3 regions of the Alcaligenes sp. SDU_A2 genome follow, and region 1 is predicted to be linked to each of the others. Evidence: predicted binding sites of a transcription regulator. Region 1 holds the regulator's gene; each other region holds the start of a gene.
The links. Region 1 encodes sigma-54, which starts transcription at its own class of promoters, with help from an activator protein. Its sites were predicted from a motif close to TGGCANGNAANCTGCTTT; they were not measured.
Positions count from the first base shown of each region.

Region 2: AADW57_RS05200 (collagen-like triple helix repeat-containing protein) is a predicted target of sigma-54. The motif match lies at 2,403-2,420, and genes of this name have one in related genera.
Region 3: prpB (methylisocitrate lyase) is a predicted target of sigma-54. The motif match lies at 3,205-3,222, and genes of this name have one in related genera.

Region 1 covers NZ_CP151273.1:105,090-110,033, forward strand. Annotated here, with positions in the region: gene AADW57_RS00505 (peptide chain release factor 3) at 1-271, shown strand, start outside; gene AADW57_RS00510 (hypothetical protein) at 379-999, shown strand; gene bfr (bacterioferritin) at 1,073-1,552, opposite strand; gene AADW57_RS00520 ((2Fe-2S)-binding protein) at 1,823-2,110, opposite strand; gene rpoN (RNA polymerase factor sigma-54) at 2,263-3,645, opposite strand; gene AADW57_RS00530 (hypothetical protein) at 3,662-4,216, shown strand; gene leuA (2-isopropylmalate synthase) at 4,544-4,944, shown strand, end outside.
Region 2 covers NZ_CP151273.1:1,121,812-1,126,755, forward strand. Annotated here, with positions in the region: gene AADW57_RS05195 (MarR family winged helix-turn-helix transcriptional regulator) at 232-756, opposite strand; gene AADW57_RS05200 (collagen-like triple helix repeat-containing protein) at 773-2,359, opposite strand; gene AADW57_RS05205 (MarR family winged helix-turn-helix transcriptional regulator) at 2,592-3,179, opposite strand; gene AADW57_RS05210 (collagen-like triple helix repeat-containing protein) at 3,176-4,846, opposite strand.
Region 3 covers NZ_CP151273.1:2,721,551-2,726,494, reverse strand. Annotated here, with positions in the region: gene acnB (bifunctional aconitate hydratase 2/2-methylisocitrate dehydratase) at 1-59, opposite strand, end outside; gene AADW57_RS12545 (GNAT family N-acetyltransferase) at 186-461, opposite strand; gene AADW57_RS12540 (hypothetical protein) at 475-876, opposite strand; gene prpC (bifunctional 2-methylcitrate synthase/citrate synthase) at 988-2,151, opposite strand; gene prpB (methylisocitrate lyase) at 2,242-3,141, opposite strand; gene prpR (propionate catabolism operon regulatory protein PrpR) at 3,380-4,944, shown strand, end outside.

The DNA of each region.
Region 1 (4,944 bases):
GGCCCACCGGCTCAAGACAGAATACGGCGTGGACGCGCGTTTATCGTCCAGCCGCTTTAACATGGCGCGTTGGGTCACGGCCAAAGACCCCAAGGACATGAAGAAATTCATCGAAACCAACGCTGGCAACATTGCCTACGACGTGGTCGACGCCACCGCCTTTCTGGCCACATCGCCGGCACAGCTGCGCGTAGCCCAGGAGCTGAACCCCGGCATCGAATTCCACGCCCTGCGCGAGCATGGCGGACACGTTTTCGGGGACGCAGTCTAATTCTGTCACAAGAGCAGAGCCGACATTTCGCTACAATGTCGGCTCCATTTAACTACTTTCACGCATCCGGCTGCGGATTGCCCACTGACTAGACCGAGACATTGCCTATGCCCTGGCGTTTTATCATTGCTGTCTTGCTGCTGGCTGCAGGAGCCTCGGTGTGGGGCGGCCTGGAATTGGGAAACTGGCTGATCGCGCACGGTCCCGAGAAGTCCATGGTCGTAGTGCAGGCCGATCCCAACGACTTGCCCACCCTGGACGCCGACGGCAAGCCCTTTACCGCGCAGCCGCCTCAGCCCCTGCCCGATGGCCGCCTGGGGGTGCCACCGGCACCAACTCCGGTTGCCTGGGAAATCAATACCGAATCCCTGGAAGGCGAACAACCGCCCATTGCCTTGGCCACCACCTCCATTTCACTGGAAGAAGCCATACAAATCGCCATGGCCGAGCAGAACCGCGAACTGCAAGGCATTGCCACTGTCGGAAATCTGAACGGACAGCAGCCCATACAGCCCGTGGATATCGCCCCACCTCCTCCGGCACCGCCACAAGATGTGCAAGTAGCCAGCAGCGGTGCCTGGCAAGCTCAGTTACAACAGGAACTGAACGCGTGCGGAGCCAAGGGCTTTTTCGAGCGCCCCAGTTGTTCCTGGGAGGCGCGTAATAAGTATTGTGGCCCCAATAACGCCTGGGGTCGGGTACCCGGCTGCCCTAGCAAAGCGTTTTAAGCACGCCGCTGCCCCATCAAAAAAGCCACTCCTACGGAGTGGCTTTTATATTTCGAGCAACGACGATGACGCTTTATTCGCCGTGTTCGCCCATCTGGGATTGCAGGTAATTTTGCAACCCGATCTTCTCGATCAAGTCGATCTGCGTATCCAGCCAGTCGATGTGCTCTTCGGTATCGTCCAAGATCTTCAGGAACAGGTCACGAGACACGTAATCGCGCACGGACTCGCAATATTCGATCGCCTCGACCACGGTCTGGTGAGCGGCCTTTTCCAGCTTCAGATCACAGCCCAGCAGTTCCGGCACGTTTTCGCCGATCATGATCTTGTGCATGTCCTGCAGATTGGGCAGGCCATCGAGCATGAAAATGCGCTCGATCAGCATATCGGCGTGCTTCATCTCGCCGATGGATTCGTCGTATTCGTGCTTGCCCAGCTTGTTGAAACCCCAATGGTTCAACATGCGGGCATGCAGAAAATACTGGTTGATGGCCGTCAGCTCGTTCTTGAGTTGCTTGTTCAGATGTTGAACCACCACTTTATCGCCAAACATGTTCTTCTCCTGTGAATCTGGCTGGGCTTGCCACAGCAAAAGCCGGATGCCCTCGCAAGGGACCGGCTTGGTTTCGGCGCGCACACGAAACCTAGCCCAAGGCTTTGGGGGATAGAAAACCAAAGACTACCATGCACAGAAGGGAGAAAACACAAAACACGCCCGTCCGGCTACCCGATCCGTTGCAGATTTGGGTTAATAGCAGGACTAACGAAACTCATTCCCACTCTGGGAGCGGGAGAGTCGATTCAAGTAGCGGTACCTGCCGCCTCAAGCGCGGCAGACAAGACGCTCGAAGGAAGGCTCGGCAATCAGGTTGTCGTTGGCGGCGTCTTCGACACGGGTTGCCCCAGCGGCCGAAATCATGACCTGATTGGCGTAACGCCCACCAGGCAGGTAATCCTGAGCCGTTTCCGCGCAACACCCACAGCAGGACGCCACCCCCAGCTGACCTTGCAGGTCCGCCAGGCTGGCAGCGCCGCCTTGCACAGCTTCCTGTACTTGACGCTCGGTGATGGCATTACATATGCAAATATACATGAGAACAATTATCATCAAGAATACTGCAAAGATCAAGAGCCATTCTCATTTAATTTACCGGCCTGCTCACGCCGCCCTATGAAGCCCAAGACCACACTGTGGGGCAGGCACAAAAAGCGCGTCGATTCTGCAACATACCGAATGATCGCGCGGGGGCAGGAGGCCGTGCCTTACGCGCCCGCCGCGGCACGCATCCTGCGGCGGGATGCCGTTTCCAGGCCTTCGGCTTCGCGATACTTGGCCACGGTGCGTCGTGCCACGCTCAAACCCTGCGCCTGCAATTGGTCGGTAATCTGCTGATCGGACAGCGGCCGGGCCGGCGATTCGCTCCGTATCATCTGGGCAATCAAGGCCCGCACAGCCGAGGCCGACGCATCACTGCGACCATCGGCACTGCTCAACCCCACGCTGAAAAACTGCTTCAGCTCCATGACGCCCTGTGGGGTCTGCAGGTACTTCTGACGGGTGGCACGCGAAATCGTGGACTCGTGCAGGTCCAGCTCGGCCGCCAGATCGGCCAATTGCATGGGCCGCAAAGCGGCTGCGCCGCGCGTAAAAAAATCCTGTTGAATCTCGACGATGGCTTGCGCCACGCGCAGGATCGTCACAAAGCGGCTATTGACGCTGCGCAGCAGACCCTGCGCCTTTTGGCGTTCGGCCAGCAAGGCCGGATGCGTATCCAACTCATACCCGGACAAAGAGGCCAATCGCAAACGCGGCATCGCCAATGGATTGAGCACGGCCTGCCAGCGCCCGGCGCTCCGGCGCAACAAAACATCGGGCACCACATAGGCCGATACGCTCTGCGTCCAGGCGCGCCCCGGCTTGGGGTCCAATTTCAGAATCAAATAATGGGCTCGTTCAACCAGATCCGCCGCAAAACGACCCGCCACACGCTGGCGCAGTTGACTGGGCGAGGCCAAGCTATGCACATGTTCGGAGACAAGATGGCGGGCACAGCGCAACAGATCGGCGTCCAGGCCAGCCGCCATCTGCATCAATTGCAGCTCCAGGCATTCGGCCAGATCACGCGCGCCCACGCCGGGCGGCTCCAGGGACTGCACTCTGGCCAACGCGCAGCGCAGCTCTTGCAGGGTCACCTCCAGCTCGACCGGCAGATAGGACAAAATATCGTCCAATGAACAAGGCAGATAGCCGTTGTCATCGAGCTCGTCGATCAACAGTTGAGCCAAAGCCAAATCACGTGACGCCAGGCGCAACAAACCGAGCTGCCCGCGCAAGTAAGCTCCCAGGTCCTGGGACACCGAGGCCTCCGGCAACCAATCCTCGTCATCATCGCTGCGACGAGAGTTGGAAAAATCCAACGTCGCCCACGACGGCTCCGCGCCCTCCGACACCGTGTCGGAAGACTCTGCAGCGACATCCGCCTGCTCGTCCATGCGCTCCAGCAAAGGGTTTTCCAGCAAGGCCTGGGTCAGTTCCTGCTCCAGTTCCGCTCCCGACAGCTGCAGCACTTTAATAGACTGTTGCAATTGCGGCGTCAAAGCCAGCGTTTGCTGCTGGCGCAAATCTAGTGACTGACGCGTAAGCATAGGTACAATCGTTTCCATGAAAACCGACAACGCCCAGATCCCTACCCCGGGTGACAGCCAGACGCTGCGCCACACTCTGTTCAAGCTTGGCGCCACGGCTACCATTTTCTGTACCGTGATCATCGTCGCCGTCGCCATCGTCTGGTGGGACCTGCTCAATCGTCTGATCAGCTTCGGGCGCGGCCTGGACTATTCAGGCCTGCAAGCCCTGAGCATCCAGAACCTGGCCCTGATCAAGCAATACAATCCCTTTTTCTGGTGGACGGTGGTTGGCATCATCTCCCTTATTATTGCCTATCTTTTGCACGGTTTCGTACAAGCGATCATGCGCCGCAACCGACAGCGCGTGGTCGACGAATCCACTATCGCGCATCTGGCGCGCAATCTAAGCCGCCCGGCTCGCGAAGTCATTCTGTGGGCCTGGCCGGATCAACGCAACCCGCTGACTGTCGGCGATCTGCAACGCGCGCATGCCGAAATGCGCTCGGGCCGGTATTCCAAAATGCAACTGGCCCGGCAACAGAATATCTTGCTTCAGACCGATTACGAGCGCAGCGAACCCCAAGTCTGACGCTTGCTTTACCGGCAGTTTTATGTTTGACTAACGGACATGGACCACGCACGCACTTTCTCTACTGCTTACCAAGGCTTCAGCCACGCTGCTGAACCTGCCTTGTCGCATGCCGTGCGTTCTGGCCGTGCTCCGGCCACCCTGTCCCGTCTGTCTGCTTTGCTACTACTAGCGTCCGGTTGCCGGGCCTAGTGTCCCGTGGCAGTTCGGCAGCCAATATTCAGCCACATCTACGTCATTTGCGCCGCCACCGGCCTACGTAAACGCTGAATCGCTGGTGACGGCAAGAAGTAAAAAACTTTTTGTCCGACAGGTATCCTCATGGCAATGCTGAAAACCCCCTCTCAAAAATACCGCCCGTTCGTCGCGTTCGAGCGCGATTTCTCGGAACGCACCTGGCCGTCCAAGCGCATCACCCACGCGCCGATCTGGATGAGCACCGATCTGCGCGACGGCAACCAGTCCCTGATCGAACCGATGAGCGTGGCCCGCAAGGTGCGTTTCTTCGAGCAACTGGTCAAGATCGGCTTCAAGGAAATCGAGGTCGGTTTTCCATCGGCATCGCAGACCGACTTCGATTTCGTTCGTAAGCTGATCGAGGAAAAGCGCATCCCTGACGATGTCACCATCATCGTATTGACCCAGTCCCGCGAAGACCTCATCAAACGCACGGTAGAAGCCGCAGCCGGTGCCAAGCAGGCCATCATCCACTTGTACAACGCCTGCGC
Region 2 (4,944 bases), 1.0 Mb from region 1:
AAGCAGCCGGCGATTGCGGCCAGTGTCTTTTGTAGCATGGGAGGGTTTGGCTGGGTAGGCGGTCTGGGTTGCTGATGGCAACCCTGTTGAACGGTAAAAAAGAGCACGGCTTTGGTTTGTTGTAGATCCTGATAACGTATGGTTCGTTCGCCATGCTTTGAGCATCGATAAAGAAAAAAAAAAGCCCGCCAGGGACGCTGGCGGGCAAAACAGCAAGAAAGTGCTGCGGCGTTATGGTGTTTTTTGTTTTAACCGTTGTAGTGCGCAGGCTCGCAAACCAATAATGCTGTTAAAGAGAAAGTCGTAGACAGCAATCAGTCGGGCTGGGTTGTGGCCAGCTGTGCTCAAGATAGTGTGGCTGCTCGGTTCAGCGATGCTGGCAAGAACAATGCCGCAGCGTTCCGGCTGAGCGGATAGCGCCACCATACGTTTGTCCAGCGGGTGGCGACTGCGTTGCACATAGCCCGCCCGTACCAGTCGGCTGATCAGGGCGCTGGTTCCGCTGGCACTCAAATCGAGCAATTGCGCCAGTTGTCCAGAAGATAGACGGTCAAACTCCAGAATAAACTCCAGCGCTTTGTACTCATTCAGGGACAATCCAACCCGCTCGGCTAAACTGTGTTTGCCTGCTTCGGCATAGATATCCAATTGACGTCCCATCATGCGGGCCAGATCCGTGCGCATGGATTCTGAAAGGACATCGTCCCCTGTGCGCAGGCCGGACAAAACAGGCGGGTCGGGACGTTTATCCGGCATGCGCAGTTTCCCTGTTTTAACGTGGTGCCCCGCCTAGTAAGCCACCGAGCAGCCCTGTTACGGGAGCCAGCAAACCCTCTGTGTTCGTCGATGGCGTGCCAGATGCTTGGGGCGACGAGCCGGTCAATCCGCCGACCAGATTGGTGACGGGAGCGAGCAATCCGCCGTTGGCATCGCCACCACCTAGCCCTGCGGTCAGCGATGCTACTGCGCCGGTGGCGTGGTTAAGTGTTGTGCCTAAAGGGTTGGGGTTGTCTTGTGTTGCGTGCAGTAGCCCTCCAGCGCTGGCGACGGTGTCGCCCAGCCCACTTAACAGCCCGCCCAGACCCAGTCCGGCGGTACTGTCTAGTGCCGTGCCGGTTTGGTTCAAGACCGAACCGACGCCGCCGAGCAACGCGTCGATGGGCTGGCCTACCCCCAGGCCGTCGCCTACCTGTTGAGTCACTTGGCTGACCGTGGCACCCAGGGGGGCAACAACGACATCCAAGCTTTCGCCGGTCTTACCAAGAATCGGGCTTAGTCCCAGGGGTATCAGATTGTCGACGGCCAAGCCTGCGTTGGCCAGGGCAGGTTCCAGAATGGGAGCAGCTTCGCCGCTGTTCAGCAGACCGCCTAGGCCTAGTGGTCCTGTTAGTGGATACAGTAGGCTACCTTTACCAAGTAGGGAGTCCGTTAGGGCGACGACCCCGCCACTGGCATTGCCCAGTACAGCGGTCAAGGGGGCTGGGTTGTTGGAATGGGCATGCAGCAAACCGCCGGCACTGCCGACGGCATTACCCAGGCCTGTCAACAGGCCGCCCACGCCTTGTCCTAGGTTTAGCGGAAGATTGGATTTGCCAAGCTGCTCGCCCAGGTTGGCGACAACGCCGCCGGTCTGGTTAAGCAAGCCATTGATGGGTTCGCCTAAACCGGTAGTGTTGCCAAGCTGTTGTGTTAATCCGGTGGCCGTATCGACGACGGGCTCCACCACTGTGTCCAGAGCTTGCCCCAGTTTTCCACCTGTTTCTTGCAAATCTAGTGGCAAGACATTATCGACGGCGTTACCAACATTCCCCAAGGTGGTTTTTAGAGGGCCGGACGTAGAAATGGGCGGCTGGCCGCCGCCATTATCGCCGCCGCCGTTATCCCCACCGCCATTATCGCCGCCGCCGTTGTCGCCGCCACCGTTATCCCCACCGCCATTATCGCCGCCGCCGTTGTCGCCGCCACCGTTATCCCCACCGCCATTATCGCCGCCGCCGTTGTCGCCGCCACCGTTATCCCCACCGCCATTATCGCCGCCGCCGTTGTCGCCGCCACCGTTATCCCCACCGCCGTTATCACCGCCTCCGTTGTCGCCGCCGCCGTTATCCCCACCGCCGTTATCACCGCCTCCGTTGTCGCCGCCGCCGTTATCCCCACCACCGTTGTCACCGCCACTGCTGCCGCCAGTGCCGTTGGTGTCGTTCGGGTCAGGCTGAGTAGGTACGGTGTCACCTGCGGTAAGTGCGTTTTCTCCACCGCCACGCAGACTGCCACAAGCGCTCAAGGTCAAGGAGCTGGCGATCAGCGCTGCTAGAAGAGTCAGGCGAAAAATAGATGTTCTGCTGTCTGTGTTGTTCATTACTTACTCCAATCCATGATCTGGGTATTCGGTTGGTTTTGAATAAGCAATTACCGTGCCAATGTTTTTCAGGCATAAGATCAGCAGAATCAAGGTGTTAGGGAGTGGTGCTTATTCAGAACGCAGCGCGTGTTACGGCTTGTGCCCATTTTTGGATTGCAGTGTTACGTAACAAAAAAGGACCGCTGTTGGAGGTAGCGGTCCTTGAGAGAGTGTCTAGTGATGACGTTCTTTAGTTTGTGCGTGGAACAAGTGCTTTGGCATCGAGCCATGCACGTGTGTTTTGGCGAAATGTACTCATGCTGTCGACCAGAAAGTCGTACATGGCAATCAGTTGAGCCGGGTTTTGATTCGCGGCTGTATTGATGGCCTGGTTGATGGCACGCTCTTTGATCGCCAGTACATCACGGCAGCGTTCTATAACCGGATGCAAAGCAATGATGCGTTTGTCTAAGGGATGGCGGCCGCGCGTGATGTACCCCTTCTTCTCCAGCCTGCCGATCAGCGCACTAATGCCGCTGGCGCTCAGGTCCATCAGTTGAGCCAACTGTCCGGTGGGCAAAGCGTCGAACTCCATGATGTATTCCAACGCTTTGAAATCGTTCAACGGCATGCCGGCTTCTTCAGCCAAGCTGGCTTTCAGGGCTTCGGCGTAGACGGTGAACTGGCGTCCAAGCATTTTGCTCAGGTCCAATAACATTTTTTCTGACAGCATGGCGCGATCTTCCGGGCCGGTCGTCCAGTTGCTTCGGGCCGCTGGACCTGCGTTGGTTTGGTAGCTGACAGGCCGGGAAACGGGATTCATGATCTTGTTCATCATTTCAAACCACCTCCGAGCAAGCCGCCCAGCAGGCCGCTGACCGGAGCAAGCAGACCGCCGCTGGCCGCAGTGGATTGGCCGTCACTTGTAGCCGCGTTCGCATTGACCGATGCTTGTACATTGACTCCGCCAATCAGGCCGCCCACCAGACCAGTTACAGGAGCCAGTAAACCGCCGTTTCCTGGTGCGCCTGCCTGCGTATTTCCTCCCAAAGCCAGCCCACCGGTCAGTCCACCGACCAGATTGGTGACGGGAGCGAGCAGTCCGCCGTTGGCATCGCCGCCCGCCAGCCCACCGGTCAGTCCACCGACCAGATTGGTGACGGGAGAGAGCAGCCCGCCGTTGGCATCGCCGCCCGCCAGCCCACCGGTCAGTCCACCGACCAGATTGGTGACGGGAGCGAGCAGTCCGCCGTTGGCATCGCCGCCCGCCAGCCCGCCGGTCAATCCGCCGACCAGACCGGTGGCCGGTGCCAATAAACCGCCTTCAGCGCCGCCTAGCCCGCCGGTAAGGGATGCGACGGCCTGCGTTGTACTGTTCAAGACATTGCCCAGTGGATTGCTGTTTTCCGGAGTAGCGTGTAGCAGGCCTCCGATGGATGCGACGGCGTCGCCCAGGTGGCCGACCGTACCTCCCAACCCTAGCGGCGCGGCCGAGTCCAGGGAGCCTCCTGCCTGATTGAGTACACTGCCGACCCCGCCCAGCAAGGCATGTATGGGTTGGCCGACTCCCAGGCCGTCGCCCACTTGCTGAGTGATTTGGGTGACCGTGGCCGCGACAGGCGCGACAGTATTATCCAAGGCAGCGCCTACATCGCCCAGAACGGGGTTCAAACCCAGAGGAATCAGGTTGTCGACGGCCTGGCCGGTGTTGCCCAACGCGGGTTGCAGTATGGGCGTGCCGGAGTCGGCCAGCAAGATGCCGCCCAGACCAAGCTGCGAGGTCAACGGGTGCAACAGGCTGCCTTCGCCCAGCAGGGCACCGGTCAGCACTTCGACGCCTTTAGTTGCGTGGGTCAGTGTATTGCCCAGTGGATTGGCATTGTTAGGGTCGTTCACCAGCAGTCCGCCAGCCGATCCGACCGCTTGGCCTAGATGGCTGAGCAGCCCGCCTGCGCCTACGCCCAGATTCAGGGGTAGGCCGCTTTGGCTCAGTTCGCCACCCAGACCCGTTACCACGCCACCGAGCTGTTGGGTCACGCTGTTGACGGGCGTGCCCAGTCCGGTAATGGTACCGACAGTGCGGGTCGTATCGGTCACGATGCCGGTGACGGGAGCCAGTGCATTATCCAGGGTCTGGCCTAGTTGAGAGCCGGTTTTTTCCAGATTCAGGGGGATGACATTGTCCACTGCCTGCCCCAGATTCCCTAGGGCATTCTGTGTCAGCGAATGGTTGCCACCTGTATCGCCGCCGCCGTTGTCGCCGCCGCCATTATCGTTCCCGCCGCCGCCATTGTTTCCACCACCGTTGCCGCCCCCGTTACCTGGGGTCAGGGGTAAGCTGGGGTCTGTAGCGGGTGTATTTGTTGCCATGTCAGTATTGCCGCGTACATCCCCGCGCGAGGAGCAACCAGCCAGAGCGGCGGCGCTGATGAGTAGCGTTGTGATCAGGGTGCGTTGAAAAGCGCGCTGGATGATAACTGTTCTTGCTGGATTCATTGCTTTCATGTCCGACTCCGTTTCGACGTGATAGGTGGCCTGTAGGGGCTCTTCCTTTCTATGAAGCAATAGTCGTGCCAACTAGATTTTGTTAGCCAATTGTTTTA
Region 3 (4,944 bases), 1.0 Mb from region 1:
AGCGGAGGAATGCCCAGCGCGGCGCGCTCGGCAACGTGTTCGCGGTAAGAGTCCAGCATGGTGCAGGGCCTATCGGTGAGGGTTGAAATGGAATTCGGGAAAATCGAATAGTGTCCCGATTGTAATTTGAAGCGGGAAGTGAGGCAAGGGTCTTATATCTTATATAAGACTTGCAGAAAGCTGAATCAGGCCAGCAGGTCGGCGTATTCGGGGTGACGCCGGATGTAGACGGCGGCATAGCTGCATAAAGGCCGTACCGTCCAGTGTTGCTTTTTGGCGGTTTCCAGCGCGTAACGGGTCAACTGGCCGGCGATGCCGCGGCCTTCCAGCGCCGCAGGCACTCCGGTATGCGTGATGCTCATGACAGTGCCATTCAGTTCGTAGTCGATGACGCAGCGCAGCGCATCGACCGTGCAGAAGAACTGCCGGGCGTGGGGATCGTGCTGTATGTTCAGATTCATAGACGTATTCCTTTCAGGTGGCAGCCGGCTGCAGCGCGATCAGCACCCATAGCGCCAGCATGCAGACCAGTCCGATGAAACAACCGCCCCACAGTCCCATGAGCGGCCATTTGATGCCCATAGGCACCTGGTCGCGCTGTACGTGCGCCAGCAGGCGGTTGGCGTTGCCGAACACGCCGCTGTGGCGGGATGGAAAGTTCAGGCGCAGAAAGTAGTCCAGCAAGATTCCGGCCTTCAGTGTGATCGGTAGACGGCTCCAGGGGTGCTGGTCCAGGTAGGGGTGGCGTAGCGCCTGGTGGGTGCTGCGCAGATTAAACAGCAGCAAATAAGCGCCGCTGGCCAAGGCGGTCAGGGCGCAGGCCAGCATCAGGGTGGCGGCCAGGGGCAGCGCGTAGTGGACAAAATCAGAGAACATCGAGGTCACCGGAAAAATCGGCCCCGCAGGCCGAAGGCTGCGGGGCTGTGCATCAAATTACGGATGCATGATAGCGCATGCCGGGCTGGGCAGGCGCATGCGTACCGGTGCTTAGGGGCGCTGATCCAGGGGGACAAAGGCCTGGTTTTCCGGTCCTACATAGTTGGCCGTAGGGCGAATGATTTTGTTGTCGATGCGTTGTTCGATGATGTGCGCCGCCCAGCCGGCGGTGCGCGCTATGACGAACAGCGGGGTGAACATGGCCGTTGGCACGCCCATCGTGTGGTAGGACACGGCCGAGAACCAGTCCAGATTGGGGAACATTTTTTTGACGTCCCACATGACGGTTTCCAGACGTTCGGCAATGTCGTACATGCGCGTGTTGCCGTCCTGTTCGGCCAGCTCTTTGGCAACGGATTTAATGACTTCGTTGCGAGGGTCCGAGACTGTGTAGACGGGATGGCCGAAGCCGATGATGACTTCTTTGTTTTCCACGCGCTGGCGTATGTCCTGTTCGGCCTGATCGGGTGTGTCGTAGCGCTTCTGGATTTCAAAGGCCACTTCGTTGGCACCGCCGTGCTTGGGGCCGCGCAGCGCGCCTATGGCACCGGCGATGGCCGAATAAAAGTCCGAACCCGTGCCAGCAATGACCCGGCTGGTGAATGTAGAGGCATTGAACTCGTGCTCGGCGTACAGATTCAGCGAGGTATGCATGGCGCGTTCCCACTGGGCCGACGGTTTTTCGCCGTGCAGCAGGTGCAGAAAGTGCGCGCCTATGCTGTCGTCGTCGGTCTGCACGTCGATCATCTCGCCATTGTGGCTGTAGTGATACCAGTACAGCAGGGCCGAGCCCAGGCAGGCCATCAGCCGGTCGGCGATGTCGCGCGCGTCGGGCAGATTGTGATCGTCCTTTTCGGGCAGCACGCAGCCCAATACCGAGACGGCGGTACGCATGACGTCCATGGGGTGGCTGTGCGCGGGCAGAGTTTCCAGCGCGCTTTGTACGGCCAGAGGCAAGCCGCGCAGGCGCTTGAGCTTTTGCTTGTAGGCACGCAGTTCGTCGCGGTTGGGCAGTTTTCCGTGGATCAGCAGGTGGGCCACTTCTTCAAATTCGCAGGCCTGCGCCAGATCCAGAATGTCGTAACCACGGTAGTGCAGGTCGTTGCCGCTGCGGCCAACGGTGCAAAGGGCGGTGTTGCCGGCCACCACGCCCGACAGGGCGACGGATTTCTTGGGTTTGAAGCCGGCGGCGGGGGTGTTCTCGGTGCTGCTCATGCGGGTCTCCTGGTTGGTGGGCACACGGTGTGGCCGTGCGCCTGGATAAGCGGCGGGTCTGGCTGGCTCCGTGCCGGGAGCGGGCCGGACTCAGGATTTCTTGTTTTTCTGGAACAGAGCGTCCAGCCGTTGTTCGTAGTCATGGTAGCCGATGCGATCGTATAGCTCTTCACGGGTCTGCATCAAGTCCACCACATTTTTCTGATGACCATCGCGGCGGATGGCCTGATACACGGTTTCGGCGGCCTTATTCATGGCACGGAAGGCCGACAGCGGGTAGAGCACCATCGCCACCTGAGCCGAAGCCAGTTCTTGCACGGTGAACAACGGCGTCTTGCCAAACTCGGTAATGTTGGCCAGCACGGGCACGTTCAGAGTCTGGGTAAAGCGGCGGTAGGTGTCCAGGTCATAGCAGGCTTCGGCGAAAATGCCGTCGGCGCCGGCTTGCACGCAGGCCTGCGCGCGCTCCAAGGCGGCATCCACGCCTTCCACGGCAATCGCGTCGGTGCGGGCCATGATGAAAAAGTCCGGGTCGGTCCGTGCGTCTACCGCCGCCTTGACGCGGTCCACCATTTCGCCGGCGCTGACGATTTCCTTGCCGGGGCGATGGCCGCAGCGCTTGGCACCGACTTGATCCTCGATGTGGCAGGCGGCGGCCCCGAATTTGATCAGGCTTTTGATCGTGCGGGCGATGTTGAATGCCGATGCGCCAAAGCCGGTGTCTATATCGACCAGCAGCGGCAGTTCGCACACGTCGGTGATGCGGCGTATATCGGTCAGCACATCGTCCAGGGTATTGATGCCCAGATCGGGCAAGCCCAGGGAGCCGGCGGCCACGCCGCCGCCGGACAGGTAGATGGCCCGGTAGCCGGCGCGCTGGGCCAGCAAGGCGTGGTTGGCGTTGATCGCGCCGATGATTTGCAAAGGTTGTTCGTCGCGCAGGGCCTGGCGAAAACGGCTGCCGGCCGATGTCGTGTCGTGGTGGCTCATGATTGCTCCGTATCAAGAAAGGTGGGGCAGGGCGCAGGGCCTGGCTGCCATGCTGAAAAAAATTAAGCAAACAACGTGCCAGATTTTAAAGGCTGTCCGATCAGTGTGCCGGGGCGTGGCTGCACAGGGTTTTGAGGAAGGGCGGGGCGTGGACATGCGCTTGATTCATCTTCAATCATGTTTCATTATTGAAACTATATCTGAAACACTGTTTCGTTTTTGGGCTGTGGAGGCTTTGATGTCTGTGGTATCGCAAGATTCGCCTCGGTTGCGTGTGGTCGCGGTCGGCCTGCACGGTTTGCGCTCTCTGCTAGAGGAATTGGTGCCCTTGTACCGCGATCAGGCTGAAATCTTGATCGTGGACAAAGCCTATGGCGAGGCGGTGGACATGATTCAGGCCATGCGTCGCTTGGGCGAGCTGGATGTATTGGTGTCTGCCGGTTCGAATGGCCATTATCTGCGTGAACATCTGGATGTGCCGGTGGTGCTGGTGCGTCCGGGCGGGTTCGATATTTTGCGCGGCTTGGCTCAGTCAGCCCCGTCCGTGCAGAGCATGGCCGTCGTTACGTATGGCGATCCGCCGCCCGAGTTACAGGCATTTATCGAGCGTTTTGGTTTGCCGGTGTATTTGCGTGCCTATCGTAGCCAAAGCGATGCGCGTCGCTGTGTTCAGGAGTTGCGCAGCCTTGGCGTGCAGCGTGTGCTGGCACCGGGGTTGGTGGTGGATCTGGCGCGGGACAGTGGCATGGACGGTGTCCTGCTTTATTCCCAGGGCGCTGTGTGCGAGGCTCTGGAAGGGGCGATTGAGCTGGCCAGGGTGGCGCGTGCTGAATCGGCACGTCGGGAGCGATTAAATACGATTCTGGCTCAGTTGCGCGATGGCGTCGTGGCGGTCGATGCGCAGGAGCGGGTCGAAACGGTGAATCCGGCAATGGAGGCCTGGCTGGGGCGGCCTGCGCAGGAACTGCTGGGACGCTGCCTGAGCGATCTGAAGCCCGAGCTGCAATTACGTTCCACGCTGCGTAGCCTGGACGCTCAGCAGGACGTGGTGCAGCCTGTGGGTGAGCGCATGGCAGTGGTCAGCCGCACGCCCATTCTGGAGCAGGGGCGTCTGACCGGCGCGGTGCTGGTGTGCCAGGACCCGGCGGCGATTCAGCGCTTGGACCGCAGCTTGCGCTCGCGCAGCCACCGTGCGGTGTCGCATGCCGCGCGCTATAGCCTGTCCGATCTGGTGGGAGACAGCGCCGTTATGTGTCGGGTGCGCAAGCAGGCGCAGGCCTGTGCGCAAAGCGCGGCCACGGCCTTGATTATCGGCGAGAGCGGCACCGGCAAGGAGCTGTTGGCACAGGGCATGCATCAGGCCAGTGGGCGGCGCTCACAGCCTTTCGTGGCGATCAACTGTGCCGCGTTTCCCGATGGGCTGCTGGAAAGCGAATTGTTCGGCTATGTGGAAGGCGCGTTTACCGGCTCCAGCCGCGGTGGCAAGGTGGGGCTGTTCGAGGCGGCGCACACCGGCACGCTGTTTCTGGATGAGATCGGCGATATGCCGTTGTCCTTGCAGACGCGACTGCTGCGGGTGCTACAGGAAAAAGAGGTGTTGCGTCTGGGGGCCATAGAGCCTGCTCCGGTGGATGTGCGCGTGATTGCGGCGACCCACCGCGATCTGGCGGCGCTGGTGCGCGATGGCCGGTTTCGTCAGGATCTGTTTTATCGTCTGAATATTCTGGTCCTGCATTTGCCGCCGCTGCGGCAGCGACGTCAGGACTTGCCTGCGTTGGCGGCGCACCTGGCCGACAAAGTGGC